DNA from 3 places in the Echinicola vietnamensis DSM 17526 genome. Region 2 is predicted to be linked to each of the others. Evidence: riboswitches for the same ligand, from Rfam matches in the RefSeq annotation. Region 2 holds a riboswitch; each other region holds the start of a gene.

Region 1 (4,234 bases), 2.5 Mb from region 2:
TTTTCTCTGGCAAGCCCAAATGTTCCTTAGGGGTAACATAACACAGCATCGCACAACCGTACCATCCGATCATCGCCGCACCAATTCCTGAAGTGATGTGGTCATAACCGGGGGCAATATCCGTCGTCAATGGTCCCAAGGTATAGAAAGGCGCTTCCCCACAGGCTACCAACTGCTTATCCATGTTCTCTTTGATCATATGCATCGGAATATGGCCGGGGCCTTCGATAATGGTCTGTACGTCATGTTTCCAAGCAATTTTCGTCAATTCACCCAACGTTTCAAGTTCTGCAAATTGGGCCGGATCATTGGCATCCGCAATGGATCCTGGGCGTAAACCATCCCCGAGTGAAAAGGTGACGTTATACGCTTTCATAATTTCACAGATTTCCTCAAAATGGGTGTAAAGGAAATTTTCTTTGTGGTGGGCCAAGCACCATTTGGCCATAATGGAACCTCCCCTGGAAACAATTCCTGTCACCCTTTTGGCGGTCATGGGAACGTAACGGAGCAATACTCCGGCATGAATGGTGAAATAATCCACGCCTTGTTCTGCCTGCTCGATCAGGGTGTCCCGAAACAGTTCCCACGTCAGGTCTTCTGCCTTGCCGTTGACTTTTTCCAACGCTTGGTAAATGGGTACCGTCCCAATGGGAACGGGGCTATTGCGAAGAATCCATTCACGGGTTTCGTGAATATTCTTTCCGGTGGAAAGGTCCATGATCGTATCTGCTCCCCATCGGCACGCCCAAACGGCCTTTTCTACTTCTTCTTCAATACTGGAGCCTATCGCCGAGTTTCCGATATTGGCATTGATCTTAACCAAGAAATTTCGCCCGATAATCATGGGCTCTGCTTCGGGGTGGTTGATATTGGCCGGAATAACTGCCCTGCCCATTGCCACTTCATCCCGAACAAATTCCGGTGTAATCATTCCTTTAGGCGTATTGGCACCATAATTTTGGCCAGGATGCTGTTTGGTGAGTTCTTGCTGTTCTGCGATGCGTTGGTTTTCACGAATGGCAATGTATTCCATCTCTGGAGTGATGATGCCTTTTTTGGCATAATGCATCTGGCTTACATTGTTTCCTGATTTGGCACGATAAGGCATTTTCACCAGGTCAAACCGCAACTTATCCAATGCGGGATTGGCCAGTCTTCGCTGACCGTATGCTGAAGTGAGTTGATCTAGCTGTTCCACATCTCCCGTATTGGTGATCCACTCTTCGCGGAGCCTGGGAAGCCCTTTTTTTACATCTATCTCTGCCGCTGGATCAGTATAGGGACCACTGGTGTCATAAACCGTTACAGGTGGATTTTTTTCTACCGTCTCATGACGGTCCAAGTGTGATACGGTATCATGCAGCGCGATTTCACGCATGGCCACCTTTATGGGATGCAAGGTGCCCGATACATATACTTTCTTTGAATTAGGAAAAGGATCTGTGGTAATGTAAGATTCAATGTTTTCTTGACTGAGCGTTTTCATGGTAATTCTTTGTAAGGTTGGAAAGTTGGAAAGGGTAAGATGAGAACCTGGAGGAACCAGTCTCGATCGACAAAGATCCAAAAAGCTTATCCGCCTTGGGTGGCTTTGATAATAAGGATCTTGTCGTTTTCAGAGACTTGGTAATGGTCCCATTCGGATTTGGGAATCACTTGGTCATTGACTGCCAAGGCCATCCCACGGGTGGCATCAATCTGTTGTTGTTGGAGCATTCCTGACAATGACAAATTCCCCTCTGTAAGCTCAAAAGGCTCACCGTTAAGGATAAAATTCATAAGAATTTAATTTTTTGTGATAAAAAAACTTCAGGAATGAAGATAATCGCTCGGAAGGACGCTTCACTTTTCCCTTCGCCCGCATTACCGGGATCAGGTTCAGAGGGTATGTCTCAGCCCCGATAGATTATCGGAACACCCCTAAAGTCTTGTACGTGGTTACAAAGGTAACATGATGTGGGAATTTCAAAAGCTATTGGTAAAATTTCTTTCTTTTAGGCTATTTTCATGGACTAAGCCCTAAATTATATTCCAGGGAAAAATTTTCAGGCCACAAATCAGGGTTTCTAGCCGCATGTCATGACGGAACCAGCTCCTACTATAAAGCCGCCGAAAATGGTGCCAATAACAGATTATTTTTCGGTAGTATTCTCCTTTAAAATATGCTCCAATACCCGTTTATCCCCATCAATGTGCGCTGGAATGGGAAGTTGGAGTAAGGTGCAGAGCAGCGGGTAAACATGGATGTTCTCGAAGGAATTAACGGTCAATCCTGACTTGATGGAGGGACCATTGGCATAAAAAATGGCATGCATGTCCTTCCACTTCGGATCAAATCCGTGCTCGCCAAAGGTTTTGGTATCATACATTGCCCCTCGATTTTGGTATTTGATGAATCCCGACGTAGCCACAAGGTAATGTTCAGGATCCGGAATAAGCAATAGATCCCCAACCCTTGACGGGTACTCAATGGACGATCCATAATGGCCCTTGGTCAGTGGATCTACGACAGTAAAGTGATCTTCTAACTCTCGAAGGGATCGTTTGAGCCTTTTCTTGTCCTTTGGGTCCTGCAAATGCAAATGGGCCAAAGCTCCATTATTGTAATATTCCAATGGAAAAGGTGCCAAGAGCTTTTCTATATCGATCAGCCGGTCTTTGGTCACATTGGCCATTCCGTGATCGGAAACAATGATGATATTTACAGGAAGCCCCGTTTTTTTTACACCTTCAAACAACGTTCCCAATTCACGATCCAACTTTAGCAGGGCCTCTTCTAACTTCTCGTCGTTATCAGGACCATATTTATGTCCTGTATCGTCCATGTCAGAAAAATACAAGGTAATCATCTTTGGCCGCTCCGCTTCAGGAAGTTCTAACCATTTCAGGACCTGATCTATCCGTTCTGCATTGGGAACGGTGCCGTCATAGTCATAGTAATAACTTGGACGAATCCCCTGAATGGCAGCTTCAGAGCCGACAAAGAAATAACTGGCTGATGTGAGGCCATTTTTTTCTGCCTGGACCCAAATGGGAGTACCGCCATACCAACTTCCATCCTGTACGACCGAGCGATCACTGATGCGGTACATTTTATCTTTCTCAGGACTAAAAAAAGTATTGTCCACCAATCCATGATTACCAGGTCTCATACCCGTAGCGATGGTGTAGTGATTAGGAAAGGTTTTGGTTGGAAAGGAAGGAATCATCGAGGTGGCAGCTGTTCCTTCCGAAATGAACGCTTCTATATGTGGTGGATGAAACCGCTCGGTATAATCATGACGATAGCCATCCAAGGAGATTAATAGCACGTAAGATGCCGGTTGCCCTTGACCAAATCCTTCGAAAATGGTTAACATCGATAAGACCGTGACGAAAAATAACCTCATGCGCAGTAATATTGTTTTAAAGCTCAAAAATAATCCAATCCATAGGATTTTAGATCAATTTAGCGTTAAATTATCCAGTATTGGAGCTTTTAGTTGATGGATGGTGCCTACGTTTATCGTAAAGTATGTGTTAAATATAAGGTGTTTTGGGGCTAGCATTATGTATGATATACACTCGAAAGCTTGCCCCAAAGTGGCGGCACATCCATAGTCATGGGTGAAACCGATGGTAAATTTGCCCATCCAACATTTCTGTTTTAGTCGCATTTCCCGGATCAAGCAGAAAAGATGGGGAACACCTATTTCGATGGGTAAATATGTTCTTCGCCACCTTTGGTTGCTATTTGGCCACGCATGAACCCTGATAAACTCAGATAGGATGCTTAAGGCGTTGCAGATCCGTGGTATGGTGTATGTTGTAACCCGAAAGTTAGCCTCAAAAGGGGCGGCACATTCATAGTCATGGGTGAAGCCCATGGTAAATTTGCCCATCCAACATTTTTGTTTTAGCCGCATTTCCCGGATCAAGCAGAAAAGATGGGGAACACCTATTTCGATGGGTAAATATGTTCTTCGCCACCTTTGGTTGCTATTTGGCCACGCATGAACCCTGATAAACTCAGATAGGATGCTTAGGGCGTTGCAGATCCGTGGTATGGTGTATGTTGTAACCCGAAAGTTAGCCTCAAAAGGGGCGGCACATTCATAGCCATGGGTGAAGCCCATGGTAAATTAACCCATTCAACGTTTTCCGTTTTAGCCGCATTGATCGGCCTATTCCCAACGACTTCCCGCTAAAACCCATTCGTGCGTATAGAGGAAAACCATCACTAAACGGTGTG
Region 2 (4,234 bases):
ACACAGCAATGATCAATTCCTTCATGTCCAGGTTACAGCCTCCACTTGGTGACTTTGGACCTTCGTGCTATTTTTATTTATCCGTGGTTTTAGGATCAAGCAATATTTCTGGGGGCAGCTTTATTAAAAAGGATGCTATTACATCTATGGACTGGATAAATCCAAGGTTTGCCGAGAGGTCCTCTTCATAGCCAAAGGCAGGGGCATCGTTAACATTTAAATTCATGTAAGCCGCGGATAAAAGATATGAACATTGATTTGCCATTTCTTAAGCATTCTATCTGTGTTTATCAGTGTTCATCCGTGGCCAAATAGAACCAAAGATGGCAAAAATGATATTTACCCATCGAAATAGGCTACACCCCAACTTTTCGGCTTGATCCTGGTTTTATCATGAAGCAAACTGCCAGTCCCCAAGGTTGTAGCTTGATCCGTTATTCTTTGATCCATGTGGAGGGATAAAAAAAGAAGGCGAAAGGAACTGATATCCTTTCGCCTTTTTCGTGGACCACGTCATAGAGGTGATTATTCGCAACTTATATTTTGAAGGTTGGCATCCCAGCAAAAATAGGCGCTGCTCTCAAAGTGGCTTTCACTTTTTACTTGCCCATATTTGTCTGCTTTGCTCCAATTTACCAAGATTTCATTATCCAGAGAGGTGTTGGAAATGATGACACTTCTGTCCATCTCCATATCATTATCAATGCGGTATGTAATAGAACTGCCAAGATTATCTCCTTCTTTTTCTACATTAAAGGTGGTCGACCCGTTGCCGGTTTCTTTGTCATATTCCCAAGCATTGGATAGCCAAACCGAAGGAGACTCCGGCGATTCGAATAACTCCCAATAGCCAGCTTCGCCCGTCACATTAGAAGTGCCGGTGAACCAAACGAAGTTATCCACATTTCCTTCACCAGAAATATACCCCATCCAGTTTACGTTTTCATCTTGGACATTAGCGGTAAGGCGGATGTCATATGACCCATGACCTTCTACATCAAAATCCTTCTCCCATACCCAAAGACCTGCCTCTTCATCAAAAGAAGCTTCTGTGCCAATGGTGGCTTTAAAAGCTGTCACCGGAACGACCAAGTGTGAATAAAGGATGGAAGAATACACCCCTACATTTACCGCAGCGTATGCCCAATTGGTCACTGCGGAAAGCCGGGCTTGCTCTTGGCCTTCATCATCAAACATCGTCATGTCCGGAGCCATGCTGGCTTCAGGAGGCAATGCAGGCTTTTCTGATTGCTGTGGCATTGGCGCTTCGTCGTTGTTGCATGACGCAAACATCACCATAGCTGCTAGTAAGAATCCTATTGGCTTTCTTATCATAAATAGTTGGTTTAGTTTTCGGATTGGAATAGGCAAACACAATGCCAACCCCGTACCTATTAAAGGTAAATTATACCGGTTATAAACGCAATTAATGCTGCTATTTTGTAGACCAATAAAAAAGTGTCTTGTACCATATTAATTGAAGTGTTGAGATGAAAAGCAAAAGAGAAAGGTGCTAGCTTGCCTGCGGCCGATAATGGTCAGTGTGGAAAATTGGCCATTAACTGTTGAGTAAAATACCAATTAGAGTTGTTTTTTCTTTTTCCATAATCCTTCTACCTTTGCAGCAAGAACAGATCGAATTAGGGGTGCCCAAAAATTACGGGCTGAGATCATACCCATATTACCTGATCCGGGTAGTGCCGGCGAAGGGAAATGCGATTTCCATATTTATGGAACTTCGGGTAAACAACGAATAGGGTCGTCACCCCTGGACGGCACTGATGTTTAACCAGCTTAATCAATTTTGATCATGAAAACTTTATTGCTGATTGCAGCATGGCTGCTGACAGGGATTTGTGCTATGGCGCAACATCAACTTACCGGTACCGTAAAGGATGCCGAAACCGGCGAACCGCTTATCGGTGCCAATGTCATTTTGGAAGGCACGGGTAGAGGAGCCACTGCTGACCTAAACGGTACTTTTACCATCAAAAATGTTCCTTCCGGGAATTACCAGCTCAAGGTTTCCTATGTGGGATACGAGGCTCATGTACAAACAGTAGAAGCCCAAAGTCCACGACTGGAAATCTTGTTGGAACCGAATGCATTGCTGACCGAGGAATTTATCGTTTCGGCCACTCGGGCTTCGGAAACCACGCCAACTACCTTTTCCACCGTCACCAAGGAGGATATTGCCAAAAACAATTTGGGACAGGATATCCCCTTCTTGCTTAACAATACCCCTTCGGTGGTCACCAATTCCGATGCTGGAGCTGGAATCGGTTATACGGGGCTGAGGATTAGAGGATCTGACCAGACCAGGATTAATGTCACCGTGAACGGTATTCCACTCAATGATGCGGAATCCCATGGGGTCTTTTGGGTAAATATGCCCGATTTTGCCAGTTCGGTAGACAATATCCAAATCCAGCGAGGCGTGGGAACCTCCACCAACGGTGCGGCCACATTCGGGGCCAGCATGAACATCCAAACGGATACCAAAAAAGAGGAGGCTTACGGTGAAGTGGCCACTTCTTTTGGCTCTTTCAATTCCCAAAAATATACCGTGCAGGCGGGCTCTGGCCTGCTGAATGATCGTTGGGCGGTGGATGCACGCCTCTCCCAGATCAAGTCGGATGGATATGTGGACAGGGCCTCATCAGATCTAAAATCCTATTTCTTGTCGGGCGGGTACTATGGCGATAATCATGTCTTCAAGGTCAACGTATTTTCAGGTAAAGAGAAAACCTATCAAGCCTGGTATGGCCTTCCAGAAGATAAGTTGGAAACTGACCGGACCTTTAACTACTACACGTACGACAATGAAACCGATAATTACCAGCAGGACCACTACCAGTTTATCTATACTGGAAAGTACGGTCAAAACTGGAAAGCCCATGCTGCCCTGCATTATACCTACGGCCGCGGATATTATGAACAATTCCGTGAGGATGATGACTATGCCAGCTATGGCCTGGATCCTGTCGTGATCGGCAATGAAACCATCGAAAGTACCGATATCATCCGAAGAAGGTGGCTGGACAATGATTTCTTTGGTGGAGTTTTTTCACTGAACTACGTGTCGGATGATGGTCGTTGGGATGTGATCTTGGGAGGTGGAGCCAACCGCTATGATGGAGATCACTTCGGTGAAATCATCTGGGCAAGGATCGCTGGAGAAACGGATATCCGGGATCGCTATTACGATAACAATGCTGTAAAGGATGATCGAAATATTTATGCCAAAGCCACCTATGAAGTAGCAGACCGACTTTACTTGTTTGGGGACTTACAGTTCAGGCAAATCGATTACCGCTTTAAAGGCATCAATGATGACCGCCGCATCGTGGACGGGGCGCAGCATTATGATTTCTTTAATCCGAAGGTGGGGATTAGCTATGAGTCCGGGAAAGGCGAAACCTGGTACGCTTCCTATGCTGTGGCCAATCGCGAACCTGTGAGAAGTGACTTTACGGACAATCCTATCACCGAAATTCCACGACCGGAACGCTTGCATAATGTGGAGGCTGGCATCAGGGCCCAAAAAGGCAATGTTAGCTATTCGGCCAATTTTTATTACATGGGCTATAAGGACCAATTGATCCTTACGGGCCAAATTAACGATGTGGGTGCCTACATCCGGGAAAATGTGGATAACTCTTATCGCGCCGGCATTGAGCTGGACGGGGCGGTGAAGCTATCCCCTAAATGGACTTTGGGGGGAAATATAGCTTTCAGCCGAAATAAGATCGACACCTTTACCGAATATGTGGACGACTATTCCACCGAAGAATTTCAGCAGGAGTCGTTTACCTACGAAGATACGGACATTGCCTTCTCCCCTAACATCGTAGGCTCTGCAATGCTGGATTTCCATCCCGTAAAAAACATGGAGATCAGCTGGGTGGCCAAGTATGTGGATGACCAGTACTTGGACAATACCCAAAACGATGGCCGAAAATTGGATGCCTTCTTTACCAATGACATCCGGTTTGCCTATACCCTTCGGCCAAGGTTCCTCAGGGCCTTGGAATTCAATGTGAAGGTAAACAATGTCTTTGATGTAATGTATGAGCCGAATGGATACACCTTTAGCTATTTTGTGCCCGGTGGTGCCGGCAAGGAATTGGTCACGGAAAACTATTACTACCCCATGGCCGGAACCAATTTTATGGCGGGGGTAAATGTGAAGTTCTAAAAAGGCTTAAATGGCATGCGGATAGTACCGCCCTCG
Region 3 (4,234 bases), 930 kb from region 2:
ATACCACTGCCAAGCAATCTGCCCCTGCTTTCATGACCGCACCCGCATTGCTTTCGTTTATATTGCCAATGGCCACTAAGGGTTTCGAAGTGGCTTTGCGAAGCTTTTGTAGGCCACTTAGGCCCCATTCGTAGCGTGTATCAGGTTTTGTCGGGGTTGAAAAAACAGGGCTCACCCCGTAATACCATGCCAACTCAGTCCTATCAGCCGTAAGTTCATCCATTCGTTCCAAGGACAAACCTACCGGAAAACGGCTCCCTAAAAAGTCTTTGGCAGACTTCATACTGCTATCAGACTGCCCTATATGGACACCATAAGAAGAGGTCTCCTTCGCCACTTCCAAACTATCATTGATGATCAGAGGAACTTCATACCGATCACAAAGGGATTTTACCCTCAAAGCCTTGGTAAGAAAAGCTTCCTTGGAAAGGCTTTTTTCTCGTAATTGGACCAGCTCCACTCCACCCTTCAAGGCCTCTTCGAGCACCCAAAAAAAATCCCTGCCCAAACAGGCCTGCTGATCGGTCACCAAATACAGCCTGTAGGGAAAAGAAATCTTATGCATGGCTTTCTTCCAGTTTTGCCCATTGCTTCACTTCACTTTCTTTGAGATGGTAAAGTGCATCGTATAGGTACAGCTGGAGTGTCCCGGGACCTTCTGCTTTTCGGGCGGCTATTTCTCCGGCCAAGCCCATAGTGGTCATCCCCGCGACCGTGGCCAAATAGGGATCGCTGGTAATGCCCGCAAAAGCTGCTATCAGCGCAGTGGCGGTGCAGCCCATTCCCGTAACTTTCCCCATCAATGCATGGCCGTTCTTGACTTTGGTCAGCCTCTCCCCATCAATGATATAGTCCGTCTCTCCAGATATGCATACGACGGCTGCCGTTTCTTTGGAAAGTTGCTTGCCATATGCCAATGCCTCATCAGAAGAATGGGTACTGTCCACTCCCTTTGTCTGCACATTTGCTTTGGCCAAAGCCATGATTTCGGAAGCATTTCCTCGAATAATGGTCGGTTTAAAAGTCAACAGCCTCGTCAAGGTCTCGTTTCGATAGGGGGTGGCACCAGCTCCCACCGGATCCAGGACCCAAGGGGTGTTTCGCTCATTGGCTTCTTTGGCTGCCAGCAACATGCTATCCACCCAAAACTCATCCAATGTACCGATATTGACCACTAATGCATGAACGATTTTGACCATGTCCGCCATCTCCAGCTTGGCATGAGCCATGATCGGAGAGGCGCCTACAGCCAATAGCGCATTGGCCGTATTGTTCATGACCACATAATTGGTAATGCTCTGTACCAAAGGGCCTTTTTCTCTCAGTGTTTTCAGATTGTTTATTACAGATTCCTTCATATCCTCAGCTTATAAACCCGCATTGTGCATTAGCCTATCTATTGCGACCTGAAACCACTTCAAAATCAATCGCTTCGCTGCTGTTTTCGATCTCACCATAGCGATGCTATGATTCCATCTCCAAACAGCCTGATTTTATTGTAGTTTCAGCTCTCATAACGATTCCAAATGCATAAAGCGGGTTAAAAAACTTTAGGGAACCTGCAAACTGCACAGGCAAAAGCCTGCAAGAAAAGGTAACTTTTTCCTCCGTCGGTACTACCCGCTTCAGGTTCGAAGGGTATTATCTCAGCCCCATGCAGGGACACCCCTAAAGTTTGTATTATGGTGAAATTACGATTTTAATCCCATGCCGCAAAGTTAGTCGTGTGAAGTTTTAATACATCCTAGGGTGAAATCAACTTCCCACACGGTCATCCATTCATCACGGTGTGACCAATTTCTTTTTAAAACACGAAGCCGCCAATTCATAGGATCTTAGCCGCTCGCCATGATCATAAATATGTGAACAGACCATGATTTCATCCACTTGGGTGATTTCCTGAAAATGCTCCAATTCCCCCCGTACAGAGGTAGCATCGCCCACAAAACTACAAGCCATCATCTGGTTGATGGCTGCTGCTTCAGCTTCTGTCCAAATCCCCTCCATGGTATCCACCGGAGGTCGTAATGGATAGGATTTCCTTCGTACGATCCCCAAGGCCATTTGATAAAATGAAGTGGCCATCTGATGGGCCTTTTCATCTGTTTCGGCAGCAATCACATTGACACAGGAAATCACATAGGGGCTTTTCAAATATTCAGAAGGCTCGAAATGCTCTCGGTAATAGCGAATGGCATCCAAAAACTGGGCGGGGGCAAAATGGCTGGCAAAGGCATATGGCAATCCTTTTTTAGCAGCGAGCCTAGCACTGCTCATGCTACTTCCCAAAAGGTAAATGGGAATATCCAGTCCTTCTCCCGGAATGGCCCTTACCTTACCATCTATATTGTCATCAGAAAGGTAAAGCTGTAACTCCTCCAAATCTCGTGGAAATTCCTCTACGGTTTCCAACCGGTCTCTTCTCAATGCCCTGGCCGTGGTCTGATCCGTGCCCGGTGCCCGGCCCAAGCCAAGGTCTATCCGATCAGGATAGAGAGACGCCAAAGTGCCAAATTGCTCTGCTACCATCAATGGTGCGTGGTTTGGCAGCATGATCCCACCTGAACCTACACGGATGTGTCGGGTACCTCCTGCTATATGTCCGATCAACACCGCTGTCGCTGAACTGCCGACACTGACCATATTGTGATGCTCTGCCAACCAAAACCGTTTATATCCCCATTTCTCGGTATGCTTAGCCAGGTCTAAGCTCCTTTCGAATGCATCAGCTGCATCATGCTGCTCCTTGATAATAGCCAGATCCAGTACGGAAAAGGCTACCTCATCCAGTGGTTTACTTTGTTTCATCTTACCTATCATTTCGTTTTATTACCAACTGGAATAATACAAAAATCGTTCTCTACAGCTGAATAAAAAAAAACGGAACGGTCTAAACGGCCGTTCCGGTTTTAATGACTTTGTTATCTGGGAAAGACATGCGATTTTCATGTCAGCGCATTATTTCTAGTAATGATTTTTTTACATAAGTCAACACTATAAAGGATAGGAATACAAGAAAAACAGGAACTTAAAAAAACATAAGATGGTAAAATGTATCTCCTTCTTCAGTAAAAAATTCATGCCCAAATAAATTATATTCCACTGTAAGACCTTCATTACTACCCGTCATCACACCCCAATTCATTATAAAGAATATCCCTACGAATAGAGACAATACTATTCTACAGGTATCAATTATTGCTATCGACAGGAATGAAATAAAGCTGCTTTTCATAACTCAGGAAGTAAGGTTCAACAATCACAACCGCCCCCAGCACAGTAGCAACAATCTGATCCACATATCCACCGAGGAGTGCATTTGTAATGCACAAAGGAAAAATCACCCAAACAAATCCGAACTCAAATACCGGTCACCACGGTCACAGGTGATACAAACAATCACCCCTGAATCGAGTGACTCGGCTAGCTTCACCGCAGCATGCAAGGCTCCTCCACTGCTCATCCCGGCAAGAATTCCTTCTTCTTTGGCCATTCTCCGGGTCATCTCAGTAGCTTCCTCCTGACTCACATCGATGATTTGATCCACCCGGGAAGCATCATAAATCTTGGGCAAAAACTCGGGCGACCACCTCCTGATCCCCGGAATGCTGGAACCATCTGTCGGTTGGGTTCCGACAATTTGAACAGCTGGCTTTTGTTCTTTGAGGTACCTGGAAACCCCCATAATGGTCCCTGTAGTGCCCATCGCCGACACGAAATGCGTGATTTCCCCATTGGTGTCGCGCATGATTTCCGGACCTGTCCCCTCATAATGCGCTTGATAATTATCTGGATTGGCAAACTGGTTGAGGATATAATATCCCTCGTTCTTGGCCATTTCCTCCGCCAATGTCCTGGAGTATTCAATCGTTTTGGCAGCAGGAGTCAAGATGACTTTCGCCCCATATGCCTCCATCGACACGACCCGCTCCCGAGTTGAATTGTCTGGCATGATCAAGGTCATCTCCACACCAAGGACTTTGGCGATCATGGCAAGGGCTATGCCTGTATTGCCACTGGTGGCTTCGACTACCCGGTCACCTTGTTTGAGATCTCCGCGGTCCATGGCCCTCTTGATCATGCTATAGGCAGCACGGTCTTTCACACTGCCTCCAGGGTTTTGCCCCTCCAGCTTACAGTAGATTTTGACGTTGGGGTTGGTAGGAATATGCTCAAGTTCGACAAGCGGTGTATTGCCGATCAACTCAAATAATTTCATCTGTTAGGCGTCATT

Evidence for each region. A riboswitch is a leader RNA that binds a small molecule or an ion and turns the genes downstream of it on or off. The one in region 2 is predicted to bind thiamine pyrophosphate.
Region 1: it holds a riboswitch for thiamine pyrophosphate, as region 2 does, so the genes downstream of both, thiS (sulfur carrier protein ThiS) here and ECHVI_RS04870 (TonB-dependent receptor) in region 2, are expected to answer to the same signal.
Region 3: it holds a riboswitch for thiamine pyrophosphate, as region 2 does, so the genes downstream of both, thiM (hydroxyethylthiazole kinase) here and ECHVI_RS04870 (TonB-dependent receptor) in region 2, are expected to answer to the same signal.

The regions. Positions count from the first base shown of each region.
Region 1 covers NC_019904.1:4,226,172-4,230,405, forward strand. The annotation lists gene thiC (phosphomethylpyrimidine synthase ThiC) at 1-1,489, opposite strand, end outside; gene thiS (sulfur carrier protein ThiS) at 1,576-1,782, opposite strand; TPP riboswitch at 1,836-1,935, opposite strand; gene ECHVI_RS17370 (alkaline phosphatase family protein) at 2,136-3,392, opposite strand.
Region 2 covers NC_019904.1:1,162,896-1,167,129, reverse strand. The annotation lists gene ECHVI_RS23240 (hypothetical protein) at 74-226, opposite strand; gene ECHVI_RS04875 (hypothetical protein) at 526-1,335, opposite strand; TPP riboswitch at 1,633-1,729, shown strand; gene ECHVI_RS04870 (TonB-dependent receptor) at 1,811-4,198, shown strand.
Region 3 covers NC_019904.1:235,462-239,695, forward strand. The annotation lists gene thiE (thiamine phosphate synthase) at 1-565, opposite strand, end outside; gene thiM (hydroxyethylthiazole kinase) at 558-1,358, opposite strand; TPP riboswitch at 1,586-1,680, opposite strand; gene ECHVI_RS01070 (LLM class flavin-dependent oxidoreductase) at 1,783-2,808, opposite strand; gene cysM (cysteine synthase CysM) at 3,341-4,219, opposite strand; gene epsC (serine O-acetyltransferase EpsC) at 4,223-4,234, opposite strand, start outside.